Regions from separate parts of the Kocuria salsicia genome, predicted to be linked through region 3. Evidence: riboswitches for the same ligand, from Rfam matches in the RefSeq annotation. Region 3 holds a riboswitch; each other region holds the start of a gene.

Region 1 (7,523 bases), on a different contig from region 3:
CTGGTCGGCATGCTGCGGGACGACTTAGGCCCGCTCCCCGAAACCGGACGCACCGGCCTCAGCCGCACGTGGCAGGAAGTGGTGGGGTTGCTCATGGACAGTGAGTTCACCCCAGTGGCCAATTACCAGGTGACACAGGTTGTGACGAATCCGGACACAGAGCGGCTGGCCTGTAGGTGTCTTCGTGAGATCACGGGCAACATCATCCGGCACGCACTGCACGGGTCAGTGGTTCAGCTCGATATCACGACGAACGACCAGAGCCTGACCATCACATCGTCCAACCCCGAGCCCCATCCGGACACGCCCGCACGGTTCCCCACCTCGGGGTACGGACTCACGGGGATGCGAGAACGTCTCGGAGCCATGAGGGGAATCCTCAGAACCTCCCAGGTGGATAACACTTGGATCGTCTTCGTTCGTATTCCCCTCGCTCCCGGAACGGCAATCACATGACCACGACTCCACCCGCCGCCCCGCATCCCATTCGCGTGGGTCTGGCAGACGACGATGCCCTGGTGCGTCGGCTGCTCACCCAGGTCATCGACCGGGATCCTGGGCTTTGCGTAGCCTGGGCAGTCGGCAACGGCACCGAGGTGTTGAACCGGTTGTTGCACGCCTCCGACGACGACGCACCGCAGGCGCCCGATGTGGATGTACTCCTACTGGACATCAACATGCCCGGAACCAACGGGGTCGATGCCGCCAAAGCCCTCCACGAGGTGTACCCCGACCTTCCGGTCATCATGCTCACCACGCTGGACCGCACCGAGTACGTGACAGACGTGATGGGCGCCGGAGCTGTGGGTTTCCTGCGCAAGGACGACCGGGAGGACAGGCTGCTGACCGCAATTCGGGCAGCACACCAGGGCATCGCGGTGTTCAGCATGGAAACGGCCCGTCGGCTCGTCAAGGAACCGATGGGCCGAACTCCGCTCTCGGACGAATCCTCACCGCTGACGCAGCGGGAGACCGAGGTACTCCGAATGGTGGCGCAGTCCCTGACCAACGGTCAGATCGGCCGCCGGTTGGGTGTCTCCGAGGCAACCGTGAAATCGCAGATTTCCTCGATCATCGCCAAACTCAGTTGTACCGACCGCGTGGGGATGGTCAAGTGGGGTTTCCACAACGGGGTGCTCGGGTGAGGTTCACCGGCAGATCATGGGCACCAGACGGCACAGGCTTGGGGTACCCACGGGGTTCAGGACGGTGGGCGAGGGTGCCATGCGGCCCGAGGTCACTGCCTGAGCTGGGCTCACGCCCAGCGTGGTGAGGGTGACGGTCGCGAACGCAAGGGCAAGGGTCTTCTTGATCATGATGATTTCCGTTCTTTTGAGTTGTTGGGGATTTCGGGATTGCAGGGACAAACCGGTCAAGAGGCGGCCACAGCCACCAGGAGCACTGAATTGACCACGGTGACCACGAAGAAATAGATGGTCAGACGGGCACCGCTGGGCCGGAAGGCGTACCGGGCCAAGGCGCAGTAAATCGCGGCAGCGGCAGCCCCGAACACGATTCGTAAGCCCATGTGACCCAGGGCTCCAATGCCACGCCCGTCCGCGAGCAACATGAGGGACAGGCCGGTGAGGATGAACGGCAGTTGACCTGCCAGGGCCCAACACCAACTGGTGCCGAGGGACGGCGCGGGTCCCCGCACGATGCCCTTGTAGATCAGCCGGAGGGACAGTGCCTGCAGGAACGAGACCAGAAAGACCCAGAACACCACACCAACCCGCATCACGGTGAGCAGCGTTGCCGTGTCGTTGAACTGATTGTTCTGGGCATTCTGCGCCACCAATGACTCCAGGGCGGGCCCCACCACGTATTGGACGGTGGCGCTGTAGGCCAACAGAAGGATGATCACCGTGATGACGCGGGAGCTGCGGTCTTGCGGGAGCACGCGAACTGTTGAGGGCGCGATGGTGTTGGTCATGATGTCAGACTCCAATCAGGGAGTGGGCGGCCCATTCGGCAAGGGCCGCTAAGGCGTAGACGAGAACGGTGATGGCTATGCGAATGAGCAGCCCCCTCCGCAACGTGGCACCTTCCGGACTGCGATGTACCGTGGCCGCGAGGGCGGGCCAGAAGCGGCGAGCCAACTCGATGGTCATGGCCCAGGCCACGATCTCCAGGGGAACGTGGACGGCGGCCAAGCCCAGAGTCTGTCCCGCCCCGGCCAGGTGGGAGCTGGCGGCCAGGCCCATGCCCAGCCACAGACCGTTGAGCAGCATCATGCCCCGGGCCGCGTGCATGGTGATGACCGTGGCCAGGGCCGCGACCATCAGGTTGTGCAGCAAGATGTCCTCGGCTGTGACACTGGCTACCTCGTCCAGCCGGTCCCAGCGGAACAGTTGCGCGAGGCATGCCCCCACCCCGGCGCTGAGCAGTATCAGGCCGAGATCCGTGGGCAGGGTGGGGAATCCGGGGACGCGCGGCGACTTCCACCGGGGCTCGGGGATGGCGGCATGACTGACCATGGTGTTCATGCGGTGACCTCCGCCCGGCACAAGTGGCTTACGTTGACCGACTCCACCACCAGGTCATAGTCCGTCCATCGGTCCTCCTCGTGGGTGGCCAGCAGGACCAGCCGGTCCCGGCCGTTTGCACTGATCAGCCTCCGGGCCAAGGCACACGCCCGGGCGTCCAAGCCGTTGAGAGGCTCGTCCAGGAGGAGGACTTGAGGGCCTTTGAGTCCCAGGGCGATCGTCAGCACGAGTCGTTGCCGCTGCCCGAGGGAGAGGTCTCCGACCCGGGTCCCGGCCATCGAGCCGTCCACCAGCGGGTGCCCGCCGTCCCCATCCGGGGCCATGAGCGGCGCGAGAACGTTCAAGGTTTCGTTCACCGTCAGGTGTTCCAGTGTCAGGTACTCAGTGTCCAGATACGTGGCGTGGTGACTGTTCCGCCAGGTGGTCACCGCCGGTGACTGCGCACGGATCACACCGCCTAGCAACTTGAGCAGGGTGGTCTTGCCGCATCCGTTGGGCCCCCTCAGGGCCACGGTTCCCACGTCGGGCAACTCGATCCGAGCGTCCTGAAACACCACGTGAGTGCCGTAGGCGTGGTTCAGGTGATCAATGGTGTTCATGATTCCTCCGTTTCGGTGGCCGAGAGCTCGCGGATCCACTCGGGGGCGTCGTGGACGGCCAGCGCCAGCAGTGCCACGGCGGTGGCCACGAAGCCCGCGGCGGCCCATGTAGCGGGACCGGCGCCGACATCGTGTGCCCCGGTGGCCGTGAAGACGCCCGCGAACGTCAGGGCCACCCCGCCGCACAGGGCTGCGGCCAAGCCGGCCTTGGATCGTTGCGGCAGTTGCGCCATGGCGGATGCGGGCAGGACCGCAGTGCTGCGTTGCACCACGAGGGTCTCGATCCCGATCTCCATGGCCAGCAGGGCGAGCAGCAGCAGGGCCAGGTGCCACCAGCCACCGAGGACCAGCCATAGCGCGAGGGCGACCGTGGCAGGACAAGACAGGCACACAGACATCGCCAGCGCCCGTCCTTGCAGCGCCCACACCCGCCCAGGGGCCAGGCGCATCAAGAACAGGGCATAGCCCAGGCCTTCCGGAGACGTGACACGGACGAACGAGTTGCGCAGAGTCAGCAGGCCAAGGAAGAACACGGCCAGTCCCACGTACGGGGCAGCCTCTGCCCAGGGGGTGGCCTCTGCGATCCGGGTGACCGCTGCGGCGATGATCGGCAGGGGACCGGTTTTCACGGCCAGGTCAAGCACAAGCCCCGAGGTGCGCAGCGCATGAGCGGGAGCCACGAGGTGGTAGAGCCCTGCGGACAGCGGCCCCGCCGCGAGGCCCAGGAGAGCGATGCCGATCCACCCACCCGCCCCTCGACCAGACGGGAGGGCGTGGCCGGCTCCGAGGGCTGGACCGAGTAGCGGCACGATGACCATGGCGCACGGCACCACGGCGAGCACGAGGCTCCCGGCGCCGGCAGCGTTTAGCAGAAGGGAGCGGGTAGGTAGAACCGCGAGCACCACGGTGCCCATGAGTGCGGTAGCCGCCAGCAGATTGTGGGGCTCGTGCCAGCGTAAGTTCTGCACCGCGAGCATCAGAGCCAAGCCCAGGTCCACGCCTAAGGGCCCACACCGCAAGCCGATCTCCACGTCGGGGCTGACACCGGCCCATGTGGCATGGGTGGCGGAGTGCCGACGCCGGGCGAGGATCAGGCCCGCGGTTGCGAGAGCGCTCACGAGGGTCACCAGGTCCGGGGCGTCCAACGGGATGCCCATGCTCCGCAGTCCGGCCCTGGGCGGCCTCCACACGATGCCCACGAGCATCACGGCCACGGCCAATGCCGTGCCCAGGATCATGAACGCGCGTACCGCTCCGGAACTCACGGGCAGGCCCAGACTGCTCAGGACACCACGGGTGCGGTGCACGCGGCGTCGGAAGTCATTGACGTAGCTGCCCTTGGCTCCGAGGAGGACCGCTGCAACTGCGGCCGGTCCACGGCTGTGGGTGGTTGACCCGTTCATCTGGTCCTCCTCGGAGACAATCAGGGTGCAGTGAGCGGTTGAATCACCACTGGACGAACTGCTTGAGGGCCCATTTCTTGGCCAGGCCGTAGATGGTGCCCGCGAGCGCGGTGCCCAAACCGAACGACGCGACCACGCTGGCAGCCAGAGCTGCCCAGGAGAGCGCGTTGAGCGCGAAGTAGAGGTTCGTGGCCAGGCCGGAGGAAATCCCCAGGGTGTAGGTGGCGGAGAACAGCGCCACGAGCATGGCTACGGCGGCACCACCGAACATGGCCGGAGCGGCGCTGCGGGCCTTGGAGGTGGTGACAGGTGCGGAGGTGGAGGTTACGGTAGACATTGATCTTCCTTTCAGCGAGTGGGTCTTGCATCGGTTGAGTTGGTTCTCGGATCAGCTACTTCGTATCCTGCTGTGTGGAAGCCCACGATCCATCGGCCGACCGGATATCCGGTCGGCCGATGGACGTGATGCCGAATGGCTAAGGGGTGTGGATTTGCCGCCGCGCCCACCCGCCGCGTTCAATGGAACGGTTCCCATCCGGAGCGGCCGAGAGACCTGGCTCGTCGACGTCGCAGCAACCAGCACCCACGTGGTGCGAGGTGCTAATGCCAGGAACGATGGAGTTGATCGAGATTTCTTCTTTCTCAGACCCTTGTTCCCCCACGCCCAATCCCGCGTTGATCTCCGACGCCGCTCGAGAACAGTTCTGGGACGACCAGGCCAACCGCCTGGACTGGGCACAGCCGTGGCACACCACCCACCGCTTCGACAAGCCGCGGCGGATCGGCGCGGACGAATCCGGCGGCCCGGTGTACAGCGTCCCGGACATCGCGTGGTTCGAGGGCGGCACGCTCAACGTGTCCTACAACTGCGTGGACCGGCACGTTGCGGCGGGCCGCGGCAACCACGTGGCGCTGTATTTCGAGGGCGAGCCGGGCGACCGCGCGCAATACACGTACGCGGACCTGCAGCGCGAGGTCTCCCGGGCCGCCAACGCCCTGCTGAAACTGGGCGTGGTCAAGGGTGATCGCGTGGTCATCTACCTCCCGGTGATTCCGGAGACCGTGATCATCACGCTCGCGTGCGCGCGCATCGGCGCAATCCATTCGCTGGTGTTCGGCGGGTTCTCCGCGGAGGCGTTGAAGTTCCGCGTGGAGGACACCGGTGCCAAGGTTTTGGTGACCACGGACGGGCAGAACCGGCGCGGCGTCGTCGTCCCCGTGAAGGCGAACGCGGACCAGGCGTGCGGCGGCAAGAACGACATCGAGCACGTGGTGGTGGTGCGCCGCACCTCCCGCCCGGGACGCTCGGACCTGCCGCGCGGCACACGCGGACAACGGTCCAAGGACCAGGACGGCGTGCCGTGGACCCCCGGCCGTGACGTGTGGTGGCACGAACTCACGGCGGACGTGCCGGACGTCCACGAGCCCGAGTTCTTCGACGCGGAAACGCCGTTGTTCATCATTTACACGTCCGGCACCACGGGCAAGCCCAAGGGCCTGGTGCACACGATGGGCGGGTACCTGGTGCAGACCGCGTACACGCACGCCTTGTTGTTCGACCTGCTCCCGGATGCCCCGGACGCCCACGGTGTGCTGCGCCCGGACGAGTTGGCCACGGTGAACGACCCCGCCAAGGTGGACTCCACCGTGCACTGGTGCACCGCGGACCTCGCGTGGGTCACCGCGCACACGTACGAGATCTACGGCCCGCTGGTCAACGGCGTGTCCCAGGTGATTTACGAGGGCACCCCCAACACCCCGGATCACGGGCGGCATTTCGAGATCATCGAACGTTACGGCGTGACCAATTACTACACCGCGCCCACGCTCATCCGTTCGCTCATGGGCGCGTTCCCCAAGGGCCTGCCGCAGGTCTACAACCTGTCCTCGATCCGCTTGCTGGGCTCGGTGGGCGAGTCCATCAATCCCGAGGCGTGGCGCTGGTTGCGCGCGCAGGTGGGCCGGGACGAGGTGCCGTTCGTGGACACGTGGTGGCAGTCCGAGACGGGTTCGTGCGTGGCCTCCCCGCGTCCGCACGATCCGCAGTTCGCCCGTCCCGGCACGTTCGACGAGGCTGCAGCGCACACCTCTCACAAGCCCGGTTGCGCTACGCGTGCGGTCCCCGGCGTATCTGTGCGGGTACTGGACGAGGCCGGTGAGGAAGTGGGCCCCAACCTGCAGGGTTACGCCGTGATCGACAAGATCGGCCCGTCCATGGCCCGCACGGTATGGGGCGATCCGCAGCGCTACCTGTCTTCCTACTGGGCGGCCTACGGCGAGCGCGGTTGGTTCCGGGCCGGCGACGGCGCACGCACCGATGACGAGGGCGACCTCTACATCCTGGGGCGGGTGGACGACGTGATCAACGTGAGCGGGCACCGGTTGTCGACGATCGAGATCGAATCCGCCCTGGTGACCCACCCCCACGTAGTGGAGGCCGGGGCCACCCCGATCCGCGACGCGGTAACGGGCCACGCTATTTTGGCGTGCGTGGTGCTCACGGCGGATGCGCAATCGCTGTCCGCGGACGAGGTCCGCGAGGAGCAGCGCGCGCACGTGGCCCGGGAGATCGGCCCGATCGCCAAACCGCGCGAGGTCATCGTGGTTCCGGATCTGCCCAAGACCCGTTCGGGGAAGATCACGCGCCGCCTGCTGACCCAGCTCTACGAGGGCGAGCAGCTGGGCGACCGTTCCTCGCTGCAGAACGAGGAAGCGCTAAACGCGATCGCGGAGGTCTTGGCAGGGCGTGCTTAGCTTGACCACATGAGCTTGTTGCCCCGATCCCACGGCGGTCGCGGCTGGGTCTGGTTGGCGTGTGCGGCCGGGGTCGTGCATGCCGGATTCAGCCTCTACTGGGCTTTGGGCGGGCACTGGTTGCTGGACACCGTGGGGGAGTGGACGGTACGGCTGTCCTACGAGGCACCCCTGGCCGTCGGGCTGGGGCTGGGCATGGTTTCACTTTTCAAGCTCATGGCAGCCGTCATCCCAGTGGCGGAAGCCTATGGCAGGGTGCCCTGGCGGCGGTTCTGGCGGGC
Region 2 (7,523 bases), on a different contig from region 3:
GTACGGGCAGCTGCAACCGCTCGTGCTGCGCGGCGCGGCGGGCCTCGGCGGTGTCCCGGCGGCGGTCAGTGTCCCGCACGGCGGCGGTGCGCTCGCGGACCTCTGCTCGGTGCGTGGCGGGGTGGTTCGCGCGGGCCTCGCGCACGGCGGCGTCGTGGCGCAGCGTCTCGGCCACCGTCTCCCATCCCTGCTCCACGCCGCGCGCCAGTTCCACGACCTCGCCGACCTTCTGGTCCGCGAACGCCACCCAGGCGCGCACGGCCGGGTCCAGCCCGGTCTCGCGGGCGGCGTCGTGCGGCACGTGCAGCAGCGGCGTCGCCGTGCCCACGGCCACCGGTCCGTGGGCACGGGAGCGCAGCAGGTCCAGCTTCTGGACGGCCCGTGCGAGGTCCGTGCGCCACACGGTGCGGCCGCCGACCACGCCGGCCACGACCGGGCGCTCGCCCCACGCCCGCAGGGCGGCCTCGCCGGGGACGTCGCCGCGGTCCAGGTCCACGGCCAGGGCGTCCACGTCCGTACGGGCCAGGGCGAGCTGCGCGTCCTCGCCGGCGTCCCCGTAGCCGACGGTCACGAGGATCTGCGGCCGGTGGGCGGGGTAGCTCAGCCGCGCGTAGACGGTCTCCAGAGCGGCCACGAGCTCGGCGCGCGGCAGCTGCCACCCGTCCGCGGCGAGGGCGGGCTCGTCCAGCTGCACCCACGGGATTCCGGCGTCCGCGAGAGCGGAGAGCAGGGTGGTGTAGAGGGCCACGACGTCCTCGAGCCGGTCCAGGGGGCGGACGCCGGAGTCGTCCGTGGTCTCGGGACGAGAGAGCAGCAGCAGGCTCAGCGGCCCCACCAGGACGGGGCGGGTGACCGTGCCCGTGGCCGCGAGTGTGGCGGCGAAACGCTGCACCAGACTCTCGGGGTGCGCACTCAGGGGGGTGTCCGGGCCGATCTCCGGCACGTAGTAGTGGTAGTTGGTGTCGAACCACTTGGTCAGTTCGAGCGGTTCGAGGTGGTCCGTCCCGCGGGACAGTGCCGTCACCAGTTCGATGCCGCGCGGGGTGTCCGGGGCGGCGGGACGGTAGCCGTCCGCCGCGAAGCGGGCGGGGACCGCACCCAGAGCCAGGGCGGTGTCGAGCACGTGGTCCACGGCGAAGCCCTCGGAGGGCACCGCGGCCGGGGCGCTCAGGCCGAGCCCCGTGAGCCGGGAGGTGGTGCGTTCCCGCAGTGCGGCGAGCGTGTCCAGCACTGTCTGGGCAGGGTGCTGGACCGGATCGCCCCAGTACGCCTCGAGCGCCTTCTTCAGCTCGCGGTCCGGGCCGATGCGGGGATAGCCGAGAACGGTGGCGGTGGGGAACGGGGTGGTGGGTCGAGCGGTCATGGGAACTCCTTCGTGAATCTCTGGTGGATGCGATGCCTGGTGGCGTGGATGCTTCGGTCGGTGGTGATCGTCTGTGGTGCTGACGGGGCCGGGTTGCCGACCTGCTGTGTGACGTGCGGGGCTGAGCTGCCCGGTGCGGGCGGGAAAAGGGTGTGCGATACCGCGACCGCGGGCGGGTGCGCTCGCGGAGCGGGGCCTGAGGGAGTGGGAGAGGTGCGGCGGGAGGATGACGGCGACGCCGCGGCGTCGGCTCAGGAGGCCGGGCTGCGGCCCCGGTACTCGCGGGCGGCGTCCCGCACGCGCAGGTGCTCCAGGATGGTCAGAGCGGCGTCCGGGCGGTTGAACGTGTAGAGGTGGAAGCCCGCGCAGCCGAGGTCCAGCAGGTCGTCGATCAGTGAGAGCGTGGCGGCGATCCCGCGGCGGCGCAGCTCGTCCGGGGTGCCCGCCGCCAGGAAGTCGGTGAGCCGCTTCGGCACGGCCACGCCGGTGATCTCTGTCATCCGGCGCAACCGCTGCGGGTTGCTCAGCGGCATCAGCCCGGCGACCACCGGGATGTGAATGCCCTCCGAGCGGGCGCGCTCCAGGAAGCGGGCGTAGTCCTCGGGCTCGTAGAGCACCTGGGTGATCGCGTAGTCCGCGCCGGCCTCCTGCTTCTCCCACAGGGACGCCAGGTCCGCCTCGAAGTCCCGGCCACGGGCGGGGGAGGGGTAGCATGCCACGGACACCGACAGCGGCCGGGTCCCGGGGCGGTAGCCGTCTCCGAAGCGGCGCCGCTCGACGTCACGGATGAGCGAGACCAGTTCCGAGGCGCGGCCGAGCCCGCCACGGGGAGTCTCCCACTGCCCGCTGCCCAGCGGCGGGTCCCCGCGCAGCGCGAGGAGGTCGCGAACACCGTCGTCGAGCAGCTGCTCCACGGAGCGTTCCAGGCCCGCGCGGTCCGTGCCGCCGCACGTGAAGTGGGCCATCACGGGGGTGCTCGTGGTGCGGCGCAGGTGGCGCAGTGCCTCCCGGGAGACACCCGTGCCAGCGGAGTGCCCGTGCGTGACCGAGAAGAAGTCCGGACCGGCCTGGGCCATGGCGTCGATGTGGGACCACACGGTGTCCGGGTCCGCGTCCGGGCGGGGCGGGAACACCTCGAAGGACACGAGCGTGGAACGCCGGGGACGGCGCACGAGCCAGGACGTGCCCGTGGGCGGGTCAGCCACCGGGGCCTGCTGCCGGGCCGGGGTCTGCTGCGATGCGAGCGACGGTGCGGACATGTGAAAAAACCTCCGACGTTGACGCCGGAGGTCCAGTTCCGAGCGCCGTACTTGCCATCACGCGGTTGCGCAACGGCCGGATCGTCATCTGGGGCACCCCACTACAGCAGGAGGGTTGCCGCCCGGCTAGCCAGAGCTTTATACCGGGACTCTTGATCCTTTGTTGTTCGAGAGCGTAGCACGGCTCACACCGTGGCCGTCAAGGGGCGGACGGGCGTGCGCCCGGCGTGCAACGGGAGGTCGCACGCCGGGCGCAGCGGGGCGGGGCTCAGTGCTCGTCCGCGGCGTGGGAATTGGTGAGCGTGGTGCAGAGCCGTAGCCGCTGATCACGGCCACCAGCACGGCGACCACCAGGTAGATGACGCGCTCGCCGTGGAAGAAGGACTCCAGGAAGTCCGCGGACCACAGACCGTCCGGCAGGGTCCTGGCCACGAGCGCGGCGAGGATGGTGCCCACCACGGCGGTGCCGAGCGAGTTGCCGAGCTCCTGGCTGACGTCGTTGAGCGCGGTGCCCATGGAGGTCTGGTCCTCGGGCATGGCCTCGATCAGCGCCACGGCGCACACGGTCATGATGATGCGCAGGCCCATGGCCATCAGGCCCATGCCGGCGGCGAGCACCCAGTAGCCGTGTTCCACCTCGAAGGCCAGCACCAGGGTGCCGAGGACCACGCTCGCGGTGGCGATCATGCAGGTGACGCGGTGACCGAACCTCGCGATCAGCTTCTCGGAGACGGGGCTCGAGATGATCATCATGACCACGAACGGCAGGTTGCCGAGACCGGCCTTCATGGGGGACCAGCCCAGGGCGTACTGGAAGTGCAGGATCAGCATGAACATCGCCGCCATCATGGCCACGGAGCTGCCGAGCTGGGCCAGTGCGGCGCCGCGCACGGTGGGGCGCGTGAGGACGGCGAGGTCGATCATGGGGTGCGCGGCGCCGCGCTCCCGGGCGATGAACACGACGACGGCGAGGGCCGCTCCCACGAAGCAGGCGAGGGTGACGGGAGACGTCCACCCGTTGTCGACGCCGCTGGTCAGTGCGTAGCAGCCGAGGCCCATGGCGGCCATGGTGGCCAGTGCGGCGGGGAGGTCCAGGGGCGTGGTGTGCAGGTCCTCGGCGGTGTCCTTGGGCACCCCGTACAGCAGCCCGAGGATCGCGAAGGCGGCAATCGGGGTGTTGACGAACAGCAGCCAGTGCCAGCTCACGGACTCCAGGGCGCCGCCGGCCACGACCGGGCCCAGTGCCATCGCGCTCATGCCGATGATGACCATGATCGAGATGGCGCGCATCCGCACCTTCTCGTCGTCGAACAGGCGGAAGACCAGGGACATGGTCACCGGTGCCATGCACGCGGCGAACATGCCCATGACGGCGCGCAGCGCGATCAGCTGGCCCGCGTCCTGGACCAGCCAGACCAGGGCGGAGACCAGGCCGAAACAGGCGAGGCCCACGGTGAGCACGCGGCGCCGGCCGAAGCGGTCCGCGAGGGAGCCGGAGGTGAGCAGCAGGGAGCCGAACATCAGCGAGTACGCGCCGGTGACCCACTGCAGCTGGGTGGTGGAGGCGTGCAGGTCCCGGCCCATGGTGGGCAGGGCGATGGTCAGGACGGTGTTGTCCACCATCTCGACGAAGAAGCAGAGGCACAGGGCTGCGAACGGCAGCCAGGCCTGGCTGATCGTCTTGCCGACGATCGTGGCCGGAGCGCTCTCCCGCGAGGGGGAGGTCACCGGCTCGAAGGTGGTGTGGGACATGTCGTGAGCCTTTCTCGAACATGGTTCCAATTTCAACCTGCTGCGATATTAGAACGGGGTTCGGTAAAGTGCAATCCATGAGTCCAGCACCCGAGTCCAAGCGCACCCGCGGCCGCCCCAGGGGGAGCCGGCCAGCCCTCTCCCTGCCCGCCGTGGTCGATGCCTCCGTGGCGCTGCTCGACGAGGCGGGCCAGGACGCCCTGACCTTCCGGGCGCTCGCGGCCCGCATGGAGACGGGTGTGGGGGCGATCTACCACTACGTGACCGGGCGCGATGAGCTGCTCGACCGCGCGACCAACGCGATTCTCGCGGACGTCCTGAGTGGCGTCGACGTGCGGGAGGACCCGTTCGAGGTGCTGCGAACACTCTCTGCCACCCTGTTCGAGACCCTGCAGGCGCACGAGTGGGCCGGGGCGTACCTGCTGCGCGACACCACCATGCAGCCCAACTCCCTGCGCATCTTCGAGGCGATGGGCCAGCAGTTCATGCGGATGCAGCTCACGAGCGCGCAGTGCTTCAACGCCGCCAGCGGGCTGCTGTCCTTCGTGGTGGGCAGCGGCGCCGAGATCCGCGAGATGCCGGCCGCGTTCCTGGAGGAGGGGGTGAGCCAGGAGGAGCACCTGCAGGAGTTCGCGGACGCCTGGCTCGCCCTGGACGCCCACGAGTTCCCGTTCCTGCACACGATTGCCCGCGGCTTCGCGCAGCATGACGACCGCGAACAGTTCCTCGCCGGGGTGGACATCTACCTCGCCGGGGTTCGGGCGCAGCTGGGCTGAGACGGAGCCGAGAGGGCGCGGGTCGCGCGGTGGGCCCGTCGGTGAGGGTACCGCGAGCCCGTCCGCTGCCGCGAGCGAGGGGACGTTCGTGGGCACGACGGTGGCTCTCACCCAGACATTCACGACCCCGGACGGCACCATCTCGTTCGACTACCCGGGCGACTGGAGCGTGGCCGCGCTGAGCACCTCGACCGCCGAGATTCCCGCGTGGGGCGTCAACGACGAGAGCGGAGTCCGGATGTTCACGCTCTCGATCCGTCCGGACGGCCAGATCGCGAGCCCCGTGACGCCCCAGAATCCGGCCACGGTGGGAACCCTCCCGGACGCGCTGGGCGCCCAGGGCCATCCGCGGGCCGTCGGCGTGGGGCCGTTCCCCGGCCAGTCGGTGGGCGTGAACATGGCGAACGTGTACGCGGTGACGTCCGCGACCGGCGCGGACCGGCTCTTCGGCTACGTGAGCCGCGGGGACGGCACCGTGGTCTCGTTCGAGGGCACCCAGGAGGGCGGAACCAACGACCAGGTGGACATGGCGGACGAGACCCAGGAATTCCTGCAGAGCGATCTCTTCCGGGCCCGGCTGCTCCCGGTGCCGGAGTCGTTCACCATGAAGCCCTCGTCGCGGGCTGAGGTCGCCGGGTCCTGCCCGACCGTCCTGCCCCGCGCGGTGACGCAGCCCCGCGCGCAGTGCTAGACAGAAACCATGACTCACATCGACCAGCTGCCCCCGGACCTCGTGACGGAGCTGCGGGCGGAGACCGCCCAGCCGCTCAGCGGCGGTGACAGCGCGAACGCCTTCCGCGTGGAGACGCCGGGCGGGCCCGTGTTCGTGAAGACGATGCCGAACGCCCCGGCGGGAGTGCTCCCCCTCGAGGCGAGGGGCCTGGAGGCCCTGCGCGCCGTGGCGCCGGAAGAGATCCGTGTGCCGCGCGTGCTGCACGTCTCGGACGGTGCGCTCGCGCTGGAGTGGATCGACGAGGGCGCGGGCGCCCGGACCGAGGCCACCGAGCGCGGCTTCGGGGTCGGCCTCGCCGCGATCCACCGCGCGCACGCACCGCACGTGGGGTGGCTGGCCCCGGACCTGCCCGAGCGCATCGGCTCCTCGCCCACGGATCTGACGCCCACCGACGACTGGGCCGAGTTCCTGCTGGTGCGCCGGATCGAGCCGCTGGTGCGCGCGGCGGTGGACGCCGGGAACCTGGACCCCGCGGCGTCGGGCCTGCTGGCGGAGCTCGCGCCCCGGGCGGAGGAGCTGGCCGGTCCCGCGGAGCCGCCGAGCCTGCTGCACGGGGACCTGTGGGCCGGCAACCGGGTGGTGGACGCCTCCGGCGCGAACTGGCTGATCGACCCGTCCTCGTTCTACGGGGGCCGCGAGTACGACCTCGCGATGATGCAGCTCTTCGGCGGTTTCGGCAGGGAGTGCTTCACCGCGTACGACGACGCCTACCCCCTGGCGGACGGCTGGCAGCAGCGGGTGCCGTGGTACCAGCTGCCCCCGCTGCTCGTGCACGCCATCCGGTTCGGCGGCGGATACGGGGGTGGGGTGGTGCGGGCCCTGCGCCAGCTCGGGTGACCCTGCCCGGGGTTGGACAGGTCCCGCCGCTGTCCAGCATGATGGTTACTAGAATTTCTAGTAATTACGAGGCGGGAGTCACCGGGTGACGGAGACCGGAGCGTGGAGTGCGAGCGTGAGCCCGCAGTCGCGGGCGCTGCGTCGGCTGGTGCGGCTGAACGAGGAGATCGGGTACCAGATCCGCCGTCTCATGGGCCTGAAGGAGACCGACTACTCCGCCATGGCCCTGCTCATGCGGAGTCCGATGGGGCCCACCGACCTGGCCCACGCCCTGCACATCACCACCGCCTCCGCCACGGCCGTGGTGGACCGGCTCGCCCGGGCCGGGCACGTGGTGCGTGAACCGCACGGAGAGGACCGTCGCCGCATGACCGTGCGGGCCGTGTCCGGCTCCCGCGAGCAGGTGCGGGAGCACGTGGTGCCCATGATGGACATGGTCGAGGAGGAGCTTGCGCGGCTGGACGAGTCCGGCCGCGGGGCCGTCCTTCAGTTCCTCACCGGCACCGCCGACCGCATGGAGGACTACCTGGCGGGACTGCGGGAACGCCCGGCCGACACAGGCGGCGCCACACGGGGCGCGCACCGTGCCAGGGAGGAGCGTTCATGACCGCAGAGGCGGGCACCGCGGCCGACCCCACCGCGGTCTGGGACCTGTTCCGCGCGGCCGTCGACCGGGAGCTGGACGAGTTCTTCGACTCACCGCGCAACAGGGTCCCCTCCAGCCCCGGCTTCCCCGTGATGTGGGATCGCATCCGGCACCAGGTGCTGGGCGGCAAACTGATCCGGCCCCGCCTGACGCACAT
Region 3 (7,523 bases):
GTCGGTCGTGCCAGGGCAGCGGGCGCTGCGCCATTAAAAATCCGCATGGTGGAAAAATAATTCCACTAATGGCATCGTAGGCGTAGAATGTGACGCATGACAACCGCCAATTGAGTCCTGGCTCACACGGTGCGGTCGGTTCTTGAGGGCATCTCCCGGGGCGTCGCGGCACCCCTGCGAGCCGGTGACCCGGCCGACCCGGCGGTCAGCCCAACTCAGCAAGCAGAGGGAGCACACGCATGGTGGACGGCAGGAGCGCGGGCGGGGTCCGGTCCGTGGAGCGGGTCTTCGACCTGCTCAGCATCATCACCGCCTCCGGCGGAGAGTCCTCGCTCAGCGAGCTCGCCTCCCGGGCCGAACTGCCGCTGCCCACCATCCACCGACTGCTGCGCACGCTCATCCCGTTGGGCTACGTGCGCCAGCTTCCTAACCGCAGCTACGCGCTCGGCCCGGGGCTCATCCGGCTGGGCAACGCGGCCGGGCTGCAGCTCGGCACCTACGCGCAGCCCGTGCTGCAGGGGCTCGTGGACGAGCTGGGGGAGTCCGCGAACATGGCGATGCTGGACGGGCAGATGGTCATCTACGTGGGTCAGGCACAGTCCTCCCACTCCATGCGGATGTTCACGGAGGTGGGCCGCCGGGCCCACATGCACGACACCGGGGTGGGCAAGGCGATCCTGGCAGCCCTGCCGGAGCAGCAGGTTCTGAGCATCGTGACGTCCATGGGCATGCCCACCCCCACCGTGAAGAGCCACGGCACCGTGGAGTCCCTGCTCGCGGACCTCGAGGTGATCCGGGAGCGCGGCTACGCCGTGGACGACGAGGAGCAGGAGATCGGCGTGCGCTGCTTCTCCATGGTCCTGCCCAACGCCCCCACGCCCACGGCCATCTCGGTCTCGGGTCCCACCACGCGGGTGGACTGGGGGTTCGGCGAGCGTGCCGTTCCCCTCCTGCGCGACGCCGCCCAGCGGCTCTCGGCGCAGTTCGCCTCCGCGCGCTGAGCGCCCCACGGGACGCGGTGGTGCCGCCGTCGTGACCGCGCACGTGCGCGCGGTGAGGTGTCAGCGGCGAGGGAGTGCAGGCAAAATCGACGGCGCGGTAGCCGCCGATGTGCTCCGTGCCCAGGAGCAACGCCCGCGCGAGACCGTCCGGACGCGGATGCTGCGCGTACGTGGTCCACATGCCGAACCGTGGCCCGTCCTCGAGCCGCTCGGCGTCGTGCGGGGTGGTGATCACCAGGATCTCCCGCACCCCGGCCACCAGCAGCGTGGACAGCGGGTGACAGACCATCGGCGTGTCGTAGACGGGGGCCAGCTGCTTGCCCGCACCCTCGGTCACGGGGTGCAGGCGGGTGCCCGGGTGGCGTCGTCCCCGGCGCTGCCGCGCGGTGGCTAGCATGAGGGCATGAAACCCTTCGTGCTCCTGGCCACGCGCGCCGACGACACCATTGCGGACGAGGAATACCGTGCCGTGGCCCGCTTCGGGGGGCTCGAGGAATCCCAGCTCACCCGCATCCGGCTGGAGTCCGGGCAGTGGCCCGCGCTGGACCTGGACGAGTACAGCGGGATCATCGTGGGCGGCTCGCCGTTCAACTCGTCGGACCCGCCGGAGGAGAAGTCCAAGGCGCAGCGCACCGCGGAGACCTGGATCAGCTCCCTGCTGGACGAGGTGGTGGCCCGCGACTTCCCATTCCTGGGCGCGTGCTACGGCGTGGGAACCCTCGGCATCCACCAGGGCGCCACCGTGGACCACACGTGCCACGAGGACGTGGGACCCATCACCGTGACCCTCACCAAGGAGGGGGAGAAGGACCCGCTGCTCGCCGGGCTGCCGCACGAGTTCAGCGCGTACGTGGGCCACAAGGAGGGCACCCGGGTGATGCCGTCCCACGCCGTGCTGCTCGCCACGGGCTCCGTGTGCACAGTGCAGATGTACCGCATCAAGAACAACCTCTACGCCACCCAGTTCCACCCGGAGCTGGACCCCCAGGGCCTGGTCAGTCGCATCATGGCGTACAAGGACCTCGGCTACTTCCGACCCCAGGACACCGAGGCCGTGATCGACCGCGTGGTCAACGGGCCCGTGGTGGACCAGGCGCCCCGGATCCTGCGTGCCTTCGTGGAGCGATACCAGCGCTGAGCCGACGCCGGACCCGCGTGGACACGGCACGAGCCCCCGCGTCGGCACGAACACCCCGGTGCTGAGCCGGACCCGACCACGGGCCACCGCAGCCCGCCGGTCCACAGCGGGGCGGCCTGACGTCGTGCGGGTCCCCGGACCCGTTACCGTGGACGCATGAGTCAGCCGAGTGCCCCGTGGTCCCGCCCGACACCCCCGCAGCAGGGTGAGCAGCCCCGCCGCAGGGACCCCGGCGTGCGAGTTCCCGGCGTGCAGAACCCGGGCGTGCAAGGCCTGGCGCGGCCGTCCGACGGCCGCCACGTCCCCGGCCCGGTCTCAGCCCCCGGTCCCATCAGCGCGGGCACCACCCGCACGTTCTTCTACCACCGGCTGGCGCTCGCGGACCGCAACCACCGCTGGTGGATGCCCCTCGTGGAGGGTGTCATAGGGGTGGGCATCTACCTGGTGCTGAGCATCCTGTTCGGGATCGTCATCGCGTTCACCCTCCCGGAATCCCTGTCCGAGGACATCCTGGCGATGGACCAGATGGACCCGGCAGTGTTCCTGCTGCTCTTCGGCTCCGTGGCGCTGATGCTGCCCAGCGTGCTGCTGGCACGCCTGGTGCTCGGCCCCCGCCCGCTGGGCCTGGTCTTCTCCGTGGCCGGACGCATCCGCTGGAGGTGGCTGCTCACGTGCCTCGGGGCCGCGGCGGCCGTGTACGTGGTGGTCAACGCCGTGGGGATCGGTCTGGACATGACCACCGGCGGCGGCGTCCCGCAGCTCGAACTGGCACCGGGCTTCGGGTGGCTCGTGGTGCTGTGGCTCGTGGTGGTGCCCCTGCAGTGCACCGCCGAGGAGCTGGTCTTCCGCGGCTACCTGGCGCAGACCATCGGCCGCTGGCTCAAGCACCCGGCCTGGGCCATCCTCCTTCCGGTGCCGCTGTTCGTGCTCGGCCACACCTACGACGTGTGGGGTCAGGTCTCCGTGGGCATCATGGCCGTGACCATGGGCGTCGTCACGTGGCGCACGGGCGGCCTGGAGGCCGGGATCGCACTGCACACGGTGAACAACATGGTGGTCACAGCCATGGGCATGGTCGGTCTTGCGGACATGAACGAGACCTCCGGCAGCCCCTCGGACGTGGTCTTCGAGGTCATCCTCAACGGCGCGTACCTGGCGATCGTGTTCTGGCTCGTGCGCCGTCGCCCGGCGCTGGCCGTGACGCGCACCGTGATCCTCCCTCCGCCGCCGGCACCGCCGCGCATGCCCGACCTGCACGCCCGCCCCGCGGCGATCGCCGCGGACTCCTCAGGCATGGCCGCCTACGTGCTCAACCCCATCACCCAGACCTACATGACGCTGCCGCCGCAGTACGGCCCCTACTCGGTCCGCGACGCCGAGGGGCGCTACGTGGGCGTGCTGGACACGCGCACCTCGCAGGGGCAGCCGCAGCTGGCGCCCCCGGCGGACCGGGGCCGCCCGGAGAGCCCCTCCTACACTGGGGTCCATGACGAATAGATCGCCCGTGAGCTCCCCGTCCGCCGCCGACGCCGCGACGGGCTCCGCCCCGGAGACCGCCTTCGCGCGTGGTCTGGGGGAGTACGTCACCGCCTCGCCCAGCCCGTTCCACGCCGTCGCCACGGCCGCCGCCGCGCTGGAGGGCGCCGGGTTCACGCGCCTCTCGGAGGCCGAGGCCTGGCCGGAAGGCTCGGGGGGCCGCTACTACGCGGTGCGCGATGGCGCCCTGATCGCCTGGGTGCTGCCGTCCCGTGCCGCGGCCGGCGTGGGCTACCGCGTGCTGGGCGCCCACACCGACTCGCCGGGCTTCAAGCTCAAGCCCCGCCCCACCACCGTCTCCCACCGCTGGTACCAGGCCGGGGTGGAGGTCTACGGCGGCGCGCTGCTGAACTCCTGGCTGGACCGGGACCTGCGCTTTGCCGGGCGTCTCGTGGTACGAGGGGAGAACGGGCCCCGCGAGGTGCTGAGCGCCACCGGGCCCGTTGCCCGGATCCCGCAGCTGGCCATCCATCTGGACCGCAGCGCCAACGAGGCCCTCACCCTCGACAAGCAGCGCCACACCCAGCCCGTGTGGGGCGTGGGGGACGCGCAGGACGCGGACGTGCTGGCGGTGCTCGCGCAGGCCACGCACGCGTCGTCGTCGGCCGGTGACCAGGCGTTTGGGACTGTGGCGCCCGAGGACATTCTGGGCTACGACATCACCGTGGCGGACACCCAGGCTCCCGAGCTCATCGGAGCGCAGTCCAACCTGCTCGCGAGCGGGCGGCTCGACAACCTGACCTCGGTGTACGCGGGACTGCGTGCCATGACCGAGCACGTGGAGGAGCTCGAGGCCGCCCCGCACGTGAGCATCCTGGCAGCGTTCGACCACGAGGAGGTGGGCTCCGAGACCCGTTCGGGCGCGGGCGGACCGTTCCTCGAGGACGTCCTGGAACGCATCGCGGCCGCCCGCGGGCAGTCGCGGGAGGAGCACCTGCGGGAGATCGCGGGCTCCGTGTGCCTCTCCTCGGACGCCGGGCACCTGGTGCACCCCAACTACGAAGGCCACCACGATCCGGTCAACACGCCTGAACCTGGTCGCGGGCCCCTGCTGAAGATCAATGCGAAGCAGCGCTACACCACGGACGCCGTGGGTGCCGCGCTGTGGGCCGGGATCTGCGAGGACGCCGGGATCGACTACCAGGAGTTCGTGGCGAACAACGACATCCCGTGCGGTTCGACCATCGGACCCATCACGGCCACCCGGCTGGGGATGCGCACGCTGGACGTGGGCGTGGGGCTGCTGTCGATGCACTCGGCTCGCGAGCTCGTCCACACCGGGGACCTGTTGGCGCTGAACGTGGCGGTTGCGAGCTTCTGGCGGGGCTGAGCCGGTCACGGGAGGACACGCGCGTTGACACCCTCGCGGCCCGCGTGATGGATTGAGCACGTAACGCCATCCAGAGCGGCCGAGAGACGTGGCTCGTCGACGCCGCAGCAACCACCCGTGTCACGGGCCGGTGCTCCCACCACGGCCGATGGACAGTGCCATGCTCCGCTGACCGGTTCGGTGACCGTCGCCTCTCCCGCGGCGGGCGACGTCCGCGCCCCGCGTGCGCGGACGTCGCCCGGGGGAGGCCCGCGCCGCCGCACGGTCCCGGGCGCGTCCCGGCCGAGGGGCACGGCGCGCGGCGCGGATCCGACGCAGGGAGCCGTCAGCGCATGAGCACCACCCAGACCACCGAATCCCCCCGCACCCGGGCCCGCGAGAGCGCAGTACGGGAGGTGGCGCAGGAGGTCGCCGCAGCCACCGCGCTGCGGGAGGCCGCCGCCGCCGGGGCCTTCGGCACGGGAAGCACCCGCTCCGGCGGCGTCGTCCCCGGGGCATTCGCGGGCGGCGTTCCCGGCGGCTCCGCGGACAGCGACCGCGCCACGGGGTTCCCGCCCGCGGGCGAGATCCCCACGCAGGAGCTGCTGCAGGTCTTCCGCCCCGTGTTCGCGCGGATCGCCGCGCGCGCGGTGGCCCGCGAGCAGGACCACGAGTTGCCGTTCGAGTGCTTCGGGTGGCTCAACGCGCTGCGGTTCGGGGCGCTGACCCTGCCGGTGGCCCGGGGCGGCTACGGCGCCACGCTCGCGCAGACGGTGGAGCTGCTCGTGGAGCTCGCCGCCGCGGACTCCAGCGTGGCCCACGTCTACCGTTCCCACCTGGGCTTCCTCGCGAGCCTGGGTGCGGGCGAGGCGGACGTATGGTTCCCGCGCATTGCCGCGGGCGAGACCGTGGGCAACGCCGCCACCGAACGCTCCGGCGCCGCGCTGGGGACCGCCGCCACGAGCCTGGCCCGATCGGAGCAGGGCGGCAGCTGGGAGCTCAACGGCACCAAGTACTACTCGACCGGGTCGATCTTCTCGGACTGGATCCAGGTCACCGCGCAGATCCCCGGCCAGCAGGCCCGATCCCACGCGCTCGTGGGCAGCGACTGGGAGGGCGTGGAGATGGTGGACGACTGGGACGGCTTCGGCCAGCAGCTCACCGGCACGGGCACCACCCACTTCCGCGGCGTCGTGGTGCCTGCGGAGAATGTGCGGAACAGGGACGGGCGCAGCACGCAGGAGACCGCGGTCTTCCAGCTGGTGCTGCTCTCGGTGGAGGCGGGCATCGCGGGGGCCGCCGCGACCGCCGCCGTGGACCTGGTGCGTGCCAGGACCCGCGGCTTCAACACGGGCAACGGCGCGGTGACCCGTGAGGACCCCCAGGTGCTGCAGCGCGTGGGCGAGCTCAGTGCCCAGGCGGCCGCCGCGCGGGCGATCGTGCTGCAGGCCGCGCGCGAGGTCGACGCCGCCGTGGGGGTGCTCGGCCAGGAGCCCCGAATCACCGATCCCGAGGAGCTGACGAACGCGTGCGAGCTCGCCGTGGCCCAGGCGCACGTGGTGGTTCCCGGGCTGGTCAAGGACGTCACGGACGGAATCTTCGACGTCCTGGGTGCCTCGGCGGTGTCCTGCTCCAAGGCGCTGGACCGGTTCTGGCGCAACGCCCGCACCGTCGCCACGCACAACCCGGTGATCTACAAGGCGCGCATCGTCGGGGACCACCGCGTCAACGGCACGCCCATGTTCGGGGTCAACGCGATCGGTGAGGTCCGCGGCTCCGCGACCTCCTGACACGCCACCGACGACGACGCCCGGTGGCCCTCCGCGGGGGGAGGTCACCGGGCGCCGTTGTGCCGGGGCAGCGCCCCGGGAGGCCTGCTAGGGCAGCTGCAGCATGGAGATGTCCGCCATGCGGGCCATCACGCGCACCACCTGGCACGAGTAGCCGAACTCGTTGTCGTACCAGACGTAGAGGACCACGGAGCTGTTGTTCACGATGGTCGCGAGACCGTCCACCACGCCGGCGCGGCGGGAGCCCACGAGGTCCGTGGACACGACGTCCGGGGAGTCCACGTAGTCGATCTGCTTGCGCAGGGGCGAGTTCAGGGACATGTCCTTGAGGAACGCGTTGACCTGGTCCTTGTCCGCCGGGGCGTTCTCCAGCTGGAGGTTCAGGATGGCCATGGACACATCCGGGGTGGGAACGCGGATCGCGTTGCCCGTGAGCTTGCCCTGCATCACGGGCAGGGCCTTGGCCACGGCCTTCGCGGCGCCGGTCTCGGTGATCACCATGTTCATGGCGGCGGAGCGGCCGCGGCGGTCGCCCTTGTGCCAGTTGTCGATCAGGTTCTGGTCGTTCGTGTAGGAGTGCACGGTCTCCACGTGTCCCTGGACGATCCCGTACTCGTCGTTGAGCACCTTGATGACCGGGGTGATCGCGTTCGTGGTGCAGGACGCCGCGGAGAGGATGGTGTCCTCCGGGGAGATGTCCTTGTCGTTGACGCCGCACACGATGTTCTTCATGTCGCCCTTGCCGGGGG
Region 4 (7,523 bases), on a different contig from region 3:
CATGGCTCCATCCTCACACGCGGCTGTGACGGACAGTGACGACACAGCTCTGCAATACGTGTTAGTAATTTTGGTATGGATGAGAGCACTCCGCCCCTGACGACGCCCCCCGTTCCCGCCGCGGACAGCACCGCGCAGCCGCCGCACCCCTGGCACCGGATGGTGTCCATCGGCGACTCCTTCACGGAGGGTGTGGGCGACCCCGACGACTCCGTCCCGGGCGGGTTCCGGGGCTGGGCCGACCGCGTGGCCGAGGAGCTTGCGCGCAACACGGACGACTTCGCCTACGCGAACCTGGCCATCCGCGGCCGGTTGTTCCAGCCCATTGTGGACGAGCAGCTGGAGCCGGCCCTGGAGCTGCGACCGGACCTCGTGACCATCAGCGCGGGTGGCAACGACATGCTGCGCCCCGCTGCGGATCCCGACGACATCGCCTCCCGCTTGGACGCGGTGATCGAGCAGATCAGGGCCACCGGTGCCACCGTGGCCATGTTCGACGGTCCGGACATCGGCAACACCCCCGTGCTACGCAGCATCCGCGGGCGCGTGGCCATCTGGAACGAGAACGTGCGCACCGTGGCCGCCCGCCACGACGCCGTGATGGTGGACCTGTGGGGTCTGCACCAGCTGGGCGATCCGCGCATGTGGGCGCCGGACCGGCTGCACTTCTCCCCGCTGGGCCACCAGCTCATCGCGTGCGAGACCCTGGACTGCCTGGGCGTGGACCACGGCCTCACCCCGGGCCACCCCGAGGAGCGCCCCGAGCGCACGTGGCGCGAGGCCCGCCGGGACGACATGGTGTGGGCCCGCAAGTACTTCGTGCCGTGGGTGGGCCGCCGCATCCGCCGCCGCAGCTCCGGCGACTACATCACCGCCAAGCGTCCCGCGTTCGGCCAGGCAACGATCCCCGGAGCGGGCGAGCAGATTCCAGAGCAGACCGAGGGGGCCTGAGCACCCCCGCTCCGCTCAACCGCACGACGACGGCGCCCGCCCCTTTCCGAAGTGCGGGCGCCGTCCTGCACGGACCGCCGCCGAGCCGCCCGCGTGGGAGGGCCACCAGCACGGAGACGAGGACTCGTCCCCGTCACGGTGAGGCGCACGTGCGCGTGGCCGATCTCACCGTGGTGACGGGCACGAGTCCCACCCGCTGCAGGATGGGCCGCGAGTACTCGCTGCAGTCGACGTGGAGCAGTGTCCGCCCCCGGTCCCGGGCCGAGCGGGCTCTCCGGTCCACCAGGGCCCGGTACAGCCCGCGTCCACGGTGCTCCTCCAGGCACGCGCCGCCCCAGAGCCCGGCGAAGTCAGTGTGCTCGAGGAACTCGATGCGCCCGGAACAGACCACCTGGCCGTCCCCGTCGCGTACCGCCCACATCTCGAACGACTCGGGGGCACTGCGCCACCGCTCGACCAGTTCGTCCTGCTGGAGCCGGATGCGTTCTGGCGAGTCCTCGAAAACCCGTCCTGCCAGGTGCTCCGCCTCCCGCAGCTGCGCCTCCCTGGCTGCCCGCTCCACGGCGTACCCCCGGAGGGGCTCCTGCCCGGCGAGGGCGGCGAGGACTGCATCCGCCTCACCCACCATGACCGTCTCGGGCTCCCCGAGAGCGAAACCGTGGTGCTGGAGTCGGCTCAGCAGGTGGGGCAGCGGGTCGTGCGACCGGGTCTTCCACGAGATGTGGTCCACGCGGGGGTCCGCCTCACATGTTGTGATCACGTGGGCGATCAGGTCGTCCAGTTCTGCCCCGCCCATCGAGAAGGGCGCGGAGGAGACGAAGGCCCGCCGCCGCGCCGGGAACACCCCGGCGAGCAGGGGTCCGAGACGCAGCACGTCGGGTGCGTCGAGCATCTCGGCATCACCTCGCAGCTGCGTGTCGTAGGCGTCGAGCAGTGTTCGGGTCCGCATGCGGGAGAGTGTGACACCGACCACCCCGCGTGGCAAGGCCTCCCCACCCCTGCGCATCCAGGCCACACGGCGGGATGGGACGGATGCTGCGCCGCCCGTCCCGCGCCGATCTCACGTCATCCGGGCCTCAGTCCGGCAGCACCGTCCGCAGCAGCCGACCCACCTGCGGGGTCTCCAGCAGGAAGCCGTCGTGCCCGCTCGGTGACGTGATGGTGCGCGCCTCGTGCTCACCGGGCAGTGAGGCCGCGAGCTCGGCGGACTCCTCGGGCAGGAACAGCCGGTCGGAGTCCACCGCGGCCACGAGCCACTCGCACCGGGTTCGCGCGAGGGCCTGCCGGAGGCTGCCGCGGCCGCGGGCGACGTCGTGGGACATCAGCGTCTCGTTGACGCTGAGGTACGCGTTCGCGTCGAAGCGCGCGGCAAGCTTCCCCGCCTGGTGGTCCAGGTAGCCCTCCACCCGGTAGCGGCCCCGGGTGCCCGGGTGCGTGCCCGCAGGGTCCTCCCGCGGCTGGGCCTCCCGGTCGAAGCGGGCGGCGAGCTCGTGGGCGCTGCGGTAGGTGATGTGCGCGATCCGGCGTGCCAGCCCAAGCCCCTCGACGGGGTGCGGGCCCGCGTAGTAGTTGCCGTGGCAGAACCGAGGGTCCTGCCGGATGGCGAGCGCCTGCGCGTGACCCCACGCGAGCTGCTCCGCACTCACGCGGGCGTTGGCGGCGATCACCGCGCACGCCGCCACCCGCTCGGGGTGGCACACGGCCCACTCCAGCGCGCGGGCACCGCCCATCGAGCCGCCCACAACAAGCCTCCATCGCCGGATCCCGAGCCGGTCCGCGAGCCGCGCCTCCGCAGCCACGGTGTCCCGCACGGTGATGCGCGGGAAGCGCGAGCCCCACGGCGTGGCGTCCGGGGCGAGGCTCGCGGGGCCCGTGCTGCCGTGGCAGCCGCCCAGGATGTTCGCACACACGACGAACCAGCGGTTGGTGTCGATGGCCGCGCCCGGTCCAATGAGACCGTCCCACCAGCCACCGGCGTCCGCGGCGGCACGGCGGCCGTCCATGTCGAAGGGCGCTGTGTCCCCATAGCCCACGGTGGTGCCGCGCGCCGCGTGCGAGTCACCCGTGAGCGCGTGCTCGACAAGCACCGCGTTGGAACCGTCCGGGGCCAACTCGCCCCACGTCTCGTACGCCAGGCGCACGTCAGGCAGCCGGAACCCGGACTCCAGGGTGAGCTCCCCGATTTCCGCGGCCCGCACCACACCGTCCCGGCGCACCGCCGGGTCCGTCTGCCTCACGGTCATGCCGCGGGCTCGGCGTCCGCGCCCGCACGCGCCGTCGAGCCACCGTCCGTGCCAGCGGCGGGGTCCGCGCCTGGCCCGGTGCGGGTGGGCGCGCTCGACTCCGTGGCGGCCAGCGCCGAGAAGCCCGCCTCGAGGTCCGCGAGGATGTCCTCGATCCCCTCGGTGCCCACCGAGAGCCGCACGAAGCCGGGCTCCACGCCCGCCGCGCGCTGCTCGTCCTCGGAGAGCTGCGCGTGCGTCGTCGACGCCGGGTGTATCACCAGGGACCGCACGTCCCCGATGTTCGCCACGTTGGAGTGCAGGCTCAGCGCGTCCACGAACGAGATTCCCGCCTCCTTGCCGCCCTCCAGCACGAAACCGAGGACGGAACCGGCTCCTCGGGGGGCGTACTTGCGAGCCCGCCCGTGCCACGGCGAGGACGACAGCCCGGCGTAGGACACCGAGCGCACTTCGGGGCGGGCCTCGAGCCACTCCGCCACCCGCTGGGCGTTGTCAACGTGGCGTTCCACGCGCAGTGACAGCGTCTCGATCCCCTGCTCGATGAGGAAGGCGTTGAACGGGGAGATGGACGCGCCCAGGTCACGCAGCAGCTGCACACGGGCCTTGAGCACGTAGGACAGGTTGACGCCGAAGGCTCCGCCCTCCCCCAGATCCCGCGCGTACACCAGGCCGTTGTACGTAGGGTCCGGTTGACTGAAGCCCGGGAACCGCTCCGGGTCCGCGCCGTAGTCGAAGCGCCCCGCGTCCACGATGAATCCGCCGATCGCCGTGCCATGACCGCCCAGGAACTTGGTGCCCGAGTGCAGCACGATGTCCGCGCCCCACTCGATGGGCCGCACCAGGTACGGGGTGGCCACGGTATTGTCCACGATCAGCGGCACCCCGGCCTCGTGGGCGATCCCGGCAACGGTCTCCACGTCCAGGACGTCGTTGCGGGGATTGGGGATCATCTCTCCGAAGAACGCCACGGTGGAGGGCCGCACGGCATCCCGCCACTGCTGCGGATCGTCCGGGTCCGCCACGAACGTGGTCTCCACTCCCAACCGCGGCAGCGTGTGGCGCAGCAGGTTGTACGAGCCGCCGTAGAGGGACGGGCTGGCCACCACGTGCGTGCCCGCCCCGCCCAGGTTGAGCACGGCCAGGGTTGCGGCGGCCTGCCCGGAGGAGACCATCAGCGCCCCCACTCCCCCTTCCAGGGAGGCGAGGCGGTTCTCCACCACCTCGGTGGTGGGGTTGGTCAGGCGGGAGTAGATGGGGCCCATGTCCTGCAGCGCGAACCGGGCCGCGGCGGTGTGCGCGTCAGGGAACACGAAGGACGAGGTCTGGTGGATGGGCAGGGCCCGTGAACCCGTCACGGGGTCCGGGTTCTGCCCCGCGTGGATCTGCCGTGTCTCGAACGCCCAGTCCTGGGGGTTGTCGGGGGTGGGTGCTGTGCTCATGGCCATTCGCCTTCTCGGAAGGATCAGGGGCCAGGCGACCGTCCGCACGGTGCCCGCACGAACGGGCGACCGGTGGCCCGCGCTTGCCGTGGGCGTCGGACGACGTCCCGGCCAGGTCTTCACCCAGGGCACCCCGCCGCGGTGGGAGGGTTGCCGGTCAGCAAGCTGGGGCTTGACGCTGACTCTCGTGACCTAGACCTCCAGTTTGGGAACCCGGCCGCTGCCACGTCAAGTCCGGTGTCCGCAGTGTTGCACCCGAGGATTTGGAGGCCCGTGTGACGGGTGCCACGATGACTGCATGAAGCTGGACCACGTTTCCTTCGCAGCACAGCCGGACGGCCTGGAGGCCACCACCGAACGCATCGCGGACCGGTTGGGGATCGAGCCGGTGAAGGGCGGGGTCCATCCCCGCTTCGGCACCCGGAACATGATCCTGCCGCTGACAGACCACCAGTACGTGGAGGTCGTGACCGTGCTGGAGCACCCCGCCGCGGACAAGGCGCCGTTCGGGCAGGCCGTGCGTGCACGTTCGGAGGCCGGCGGCGGCTGGCTCGGGTGGGTCGTGGAGGTCCCGGACCTCGCCCCGTTCGAGCAGAAGCTGGGCCGACCCTCCGCGCCAGGCGGCCGGATCTTCCCGGACGGCCGCCGCCTGGACTGGCACCAGATCGGCGTCAAGGGCCTGATCGCGGATCCGCAGCTGCCGTTCATGATCCACTTCGACTCCGCGGACGAGATGCACCCCTCGCAGGCGCGCCTCACGGACGTCAGCCTGACGGGCATGGAGATCGCCGGTTCCCCCGAGCGGGTGACGGACTGGCTCGGCGGCCCCGTGGAGGACGTCCTGCGCTCGGTGGACGTCACGTGGTCCGCTCCCCACGGCACGCCCGGTCTTCTGGCGGTCACCTTCGGCACGCCGGACGGGCCCGTCACCATCTGATCCGGGGCACCGAGCCCTCCGGGTTCGACGACGCCGCTCGCACGGCCCCGCGACTCGGTTCGTCGTCGGGGCGAGCCACGGGGGGCACCATGATTGCGGACCCCATCAGCCTCGCCCCCGGGCTGGTGCTCGCGGTGGCGCTCAGCCGCCCAGGAGCTGGGGCACCAGGAACCCCACGGCGTCCAGCAGGAAGTGGCAGAGCAGCAGCGGGGCGAGCCGCCCACCGCGGCGGTAGCACCACACGAACACGAGCCCCATCACCAGGTTGCCGAGTGCCGGACCGATGCCCTGATACAGGTGGTAGCTCGCGCGCAGCATCGAGGACACCACTGCCACCGTCCACCACGAACGCCCCAGCCGCCGCATCCGGTCCGCGAGGAACGCCACCACGATGATCTCCTCCACCAGCGCGTGCCGCAGGGCGGTGAGCAGCAGCAGGGGGACGGTCCACCACGTGGTCTCCAGCGTGGACGTGGTGATCTCCGCCGTGATCCCAAGCGCGCGACCGGCCTGGTAGAGGGCGAGCGTCCCACCGCCCATCAGGACGAACAGCACGAGGCCCCACGCGGCGTCGTGCCCCGGGCGCCGGGTGTCCACGCCGATGCAGTGCAGCACGGCCGGGATCCGGGAGGTGGTGCCCGCGAGCAGGTGCAGCGCGAGCGCCACGGGCACCAGGGCAAAGCAGATCCCGGTGAGCCGGCGCAGGGCATCCAGCACGGGCAGCGGGCTCAGAGGCTGGTTGAGCGTCGTGGAGCTCTCCGCGATCGACGAGCGCAGCGCCATCTCCGCGAGGTCCAGCACGGAGTACACGGCGGAGGCGCCCAGGGAGACCCCGAGCACCAGGAGGATCTGCATCCGCAGGTCGGCGCGGGGCACACGGGGCGGTGGCTCGAGGGAATCGGTCACCCCACCATTGTGCGCGCGGCGGGACCGGTGCGCGCGTCGGCAGTTCCCGGGAGCGTCCCGCCGCAACCGTGCGGGCACGCTGCGCCCCGCGCCGAGCACGCGCCCTCCCTGCCGCCGCCCCGTCGGTGGATCCGTTGTCGGGCGGACCCATCGTGAAGGTGGCCGTCGTCGGGTCCACCCGCGAGACGGCGCGCCCCGCCGTTCGGGTCGCTCCGTCGGTAGTGGGAAGCCATGCGCCCGAGCCCCGTCGCCACGGACACCTCCCCGCCCCACCGAGCCCTGCAGCCGGGGTGGCGTCGGCGGGATGCCCTGGGTGCCGGCGTGCTGGCACTGGCCGGCGTTGAACTGGTCTACCTCTCCGACTTCGTGCAGTCGGTCCCGTGGAAGGCGGACGTCGGGTGGGTTGCCATGGGCGCCGTGGTGCTGGCCGCCCCGCTCGCCTGGCGGCGTCGCTTCCCTGTGGCCGTGATGGTGGCGGTGTCCTTCGTGTACTTCGCGCTCGGCACGTGGGCCGGGATCGAGATGTACGCCTCCCAGGTGGTGCTGTTCCTGGGCTTCTACTCCGTGGGGGCCTGGTGCCCGGACCGCCCCCGCGCCACGTGGTCCCGCGCAGCCGTGGCCGTGGGGGTGGCGGTGTGGCTGGGCTGGAGCACCGTGGACCAGTTCACGGATCCGAAGGTGGGTGAGCACGGCGTCAACGCCTACATGGCCATCGCCGCGATCCAGTTCCTCGTGAACATCGCCTACTTCGCCGGGGCGTGGGTCTTCGGCGACCGGGCGTGGAACGCGGCCATCGAGCGGCAGGAGCTCGAGGCCGCCCACGCCGAGATCCGGCAGCAGCAGGAGCGGCTTGCGGAGCAGGCCGTGAGCCTCGAACGGCTCAGGATCGCCCGGGAGCTGCACGACGTCGTGGCCCACCACGTCACGGCCATGGGCGTCCAGGCCGGGGCCGCGCGGCTGAGCATGGCGCGGGATCCCGAGGCCGCCACCGCACACCTGCGCGGCGTGGAGTCCTCGGCGCGTGACGCCGTCACCGAGCTCAAGACC

Evidence for each region. Region 3 has a riboswitch for S-adenosylmethionine ahead of ABD264_RS05535 (acyl-CoA dehydrogenase family protein). Riboswitches for the same ligand answer to the same signal wherever they lie in the genome.
Region 1: another riboswitch for S-adenosylmethionine. It lies ahead of ABD264_RS09495 (AMP-binding protein); the one in region 3 lies ahead of ABD264_RS05535 (acyl-CoA dehydrogenase family protein).
Region 2: another riboswitch for S-adenosylmethionine. It lies ahead of ABD264_RS11575 (methylenetetrahydrofolate reductase); the one in region 3 lies ahead of ABD264_RS05535 (acyl-CoA dehydrogenase family protein).
Region 4: another riboswitch for S-adenosylmethionine. It lies ahead of ABD264_RS10505 (bifunctional o-acetylhomoserine/o-acetylserine sulfhydrylase); the one in region 3 lies ahead of ABD264_RS05535 (acyl-CoA dehydrogenase family protein).

Annotation. Positions count from the first base shown of each region.
Region 1 is NZ_BAAARF010000010.1:81,507-89,029, forward strand. Features, by position in the region: gene ABD264_RS09455 (sensor histidine kinase) at 1-456, shown strand, start outside; gene ABD264_RS09460 (response regulator) at 453-1,145, shown strand; gene ABD264_RS09465 (hypothetical protein) at 1,149-1,316, opposite strand; gene ABD264_RS09470 (hypothetical protein) at 1,373-1,933, opposite strand; gene ABD264_RS09475 (hypothetical protein) at 1,938-2,486, opposite strand; gene ABD264_RS09480 (ATP-binding cassette domain-containing protein) at 2,483-3,085, opposite strand; gene ABD264_RS09485 (hypothetical protein) at 3,082-4,488, opposite strand; gene ABD264_RS09490 (hypothetical protein) at 4,532-4,825, opposite strand; SAM riboswitch class I at 5,017-5,110, shown strand; gene ABD264_RS09495 (AMP-binding protein) at 5,104-7,242, shown strand; gene ABD264_RS09500 (DUF3995 domain-containing protein) at 7,252-7,523, shown strand, end outside.
Region 2 is NZ_BAAARF010000024.1:4,063-11,585, forward strand. Features, by position in the region: gene metE (5-methyltetrahydropteroyltriglutamate--homocysteine S-methyltransferase) at 1-1,363, opposite strand, end outside; gene ABD264_RS11575 (methylenetetrahydrofolate reductase) at 1,615-2,622, opposite strand; SAM riboswitch class IV at 2,665-2,780, opposite strand; gene ABD264_RS11580 (MFS transporter) at 2,761-4,374, opposite strand; gene ABD264_RS11585 (TetR/AcrR family transcriptional regulator) at 4,452-5,150, shown strand; gene ABD264_RS11590 (hypothetical protein) at 5,239-5,841, shown strand; gene ABD264_RS11595 (fructosamine kinase family protein) at 5,851-6,720, shown strand; gene ABD264_RS11600 (MarR family winged helix-turn-helix transcriptional regulator) at 6,836-7,327, shown strand; gene ABD264_RS11605 (polyprenyl synthetase family protein) at 7,324-7,523, shown strand, end outside.
Region 3 is NZ_BAAARF010000005.1:10,712-18,234, forward strand. Features, by position in the region: gene ABD264_RS05510 (IclR family transcriptional regulator) at 240-1,001, shown strand; partial or broken gene ABD264_RS05515 (sugar phosphate nucleotidyltransferase) at 1,108-1,398, opposite strand; gene ABD264_RS05520 (glutamine amidotransferase) at 1,405-2,139, shown strand; gene ABD264_RS05525 (CPBP family intramembrane glutamic endopeptidase) at 2,296-3,636, shown strand; gene ABD264_RS05530 (M18 family aminopeptidase) at 3,626-5,005, shown strand; SAM riboswitch class I at 5,069-5,160, shown strand; gene ABD264_RS05535 (acyl-CoA dehydrogenase family protein) at 5,338-6,774, shown strand; gene ABD264_RS05540 (glyceraldehyde-3-phosphate dehydrogenase) at 6,862-7,523, opposite strand, start outside.
Region 4 is NZ_BAAARF010000012.1:122,082-129,604, forward strand. Features, by position in the region: gene ABD264_RS10485 (alpha/beta hydrolase) at 1-3, opposite strand, end outside; gene ABD264_RS10490 (SGNH/GDSL hydrolase family protein) at 76-951, shown strand; gene ABD264_RS10495 (GNAT family N-acetyltransferase) at 1,085-1,900, opposite strand; gene metX (homoserine O-acetyltransferase MetX) at 2,028-3,194, opposite strand; gene ABD264_RS10505 (bifunctional o-acetylhomoserine/o-acetylserine sulfhydrylase) at 3,191-4,633, opposite strand; SAM riboswitch class IV at 4,708-4,826, opposite strand; gene ABD264_RS10510 (VOC family protein) at 4,932-5,570, shown strand; gene ABD264_RS10515 (CPBP family intramembrane glutamic endopeptidase) at 5,712-6,476, opposite strand; gene ABD264_RS10520 (sensor histidine kinase) at 6,708-7,523, shown strand, end outside.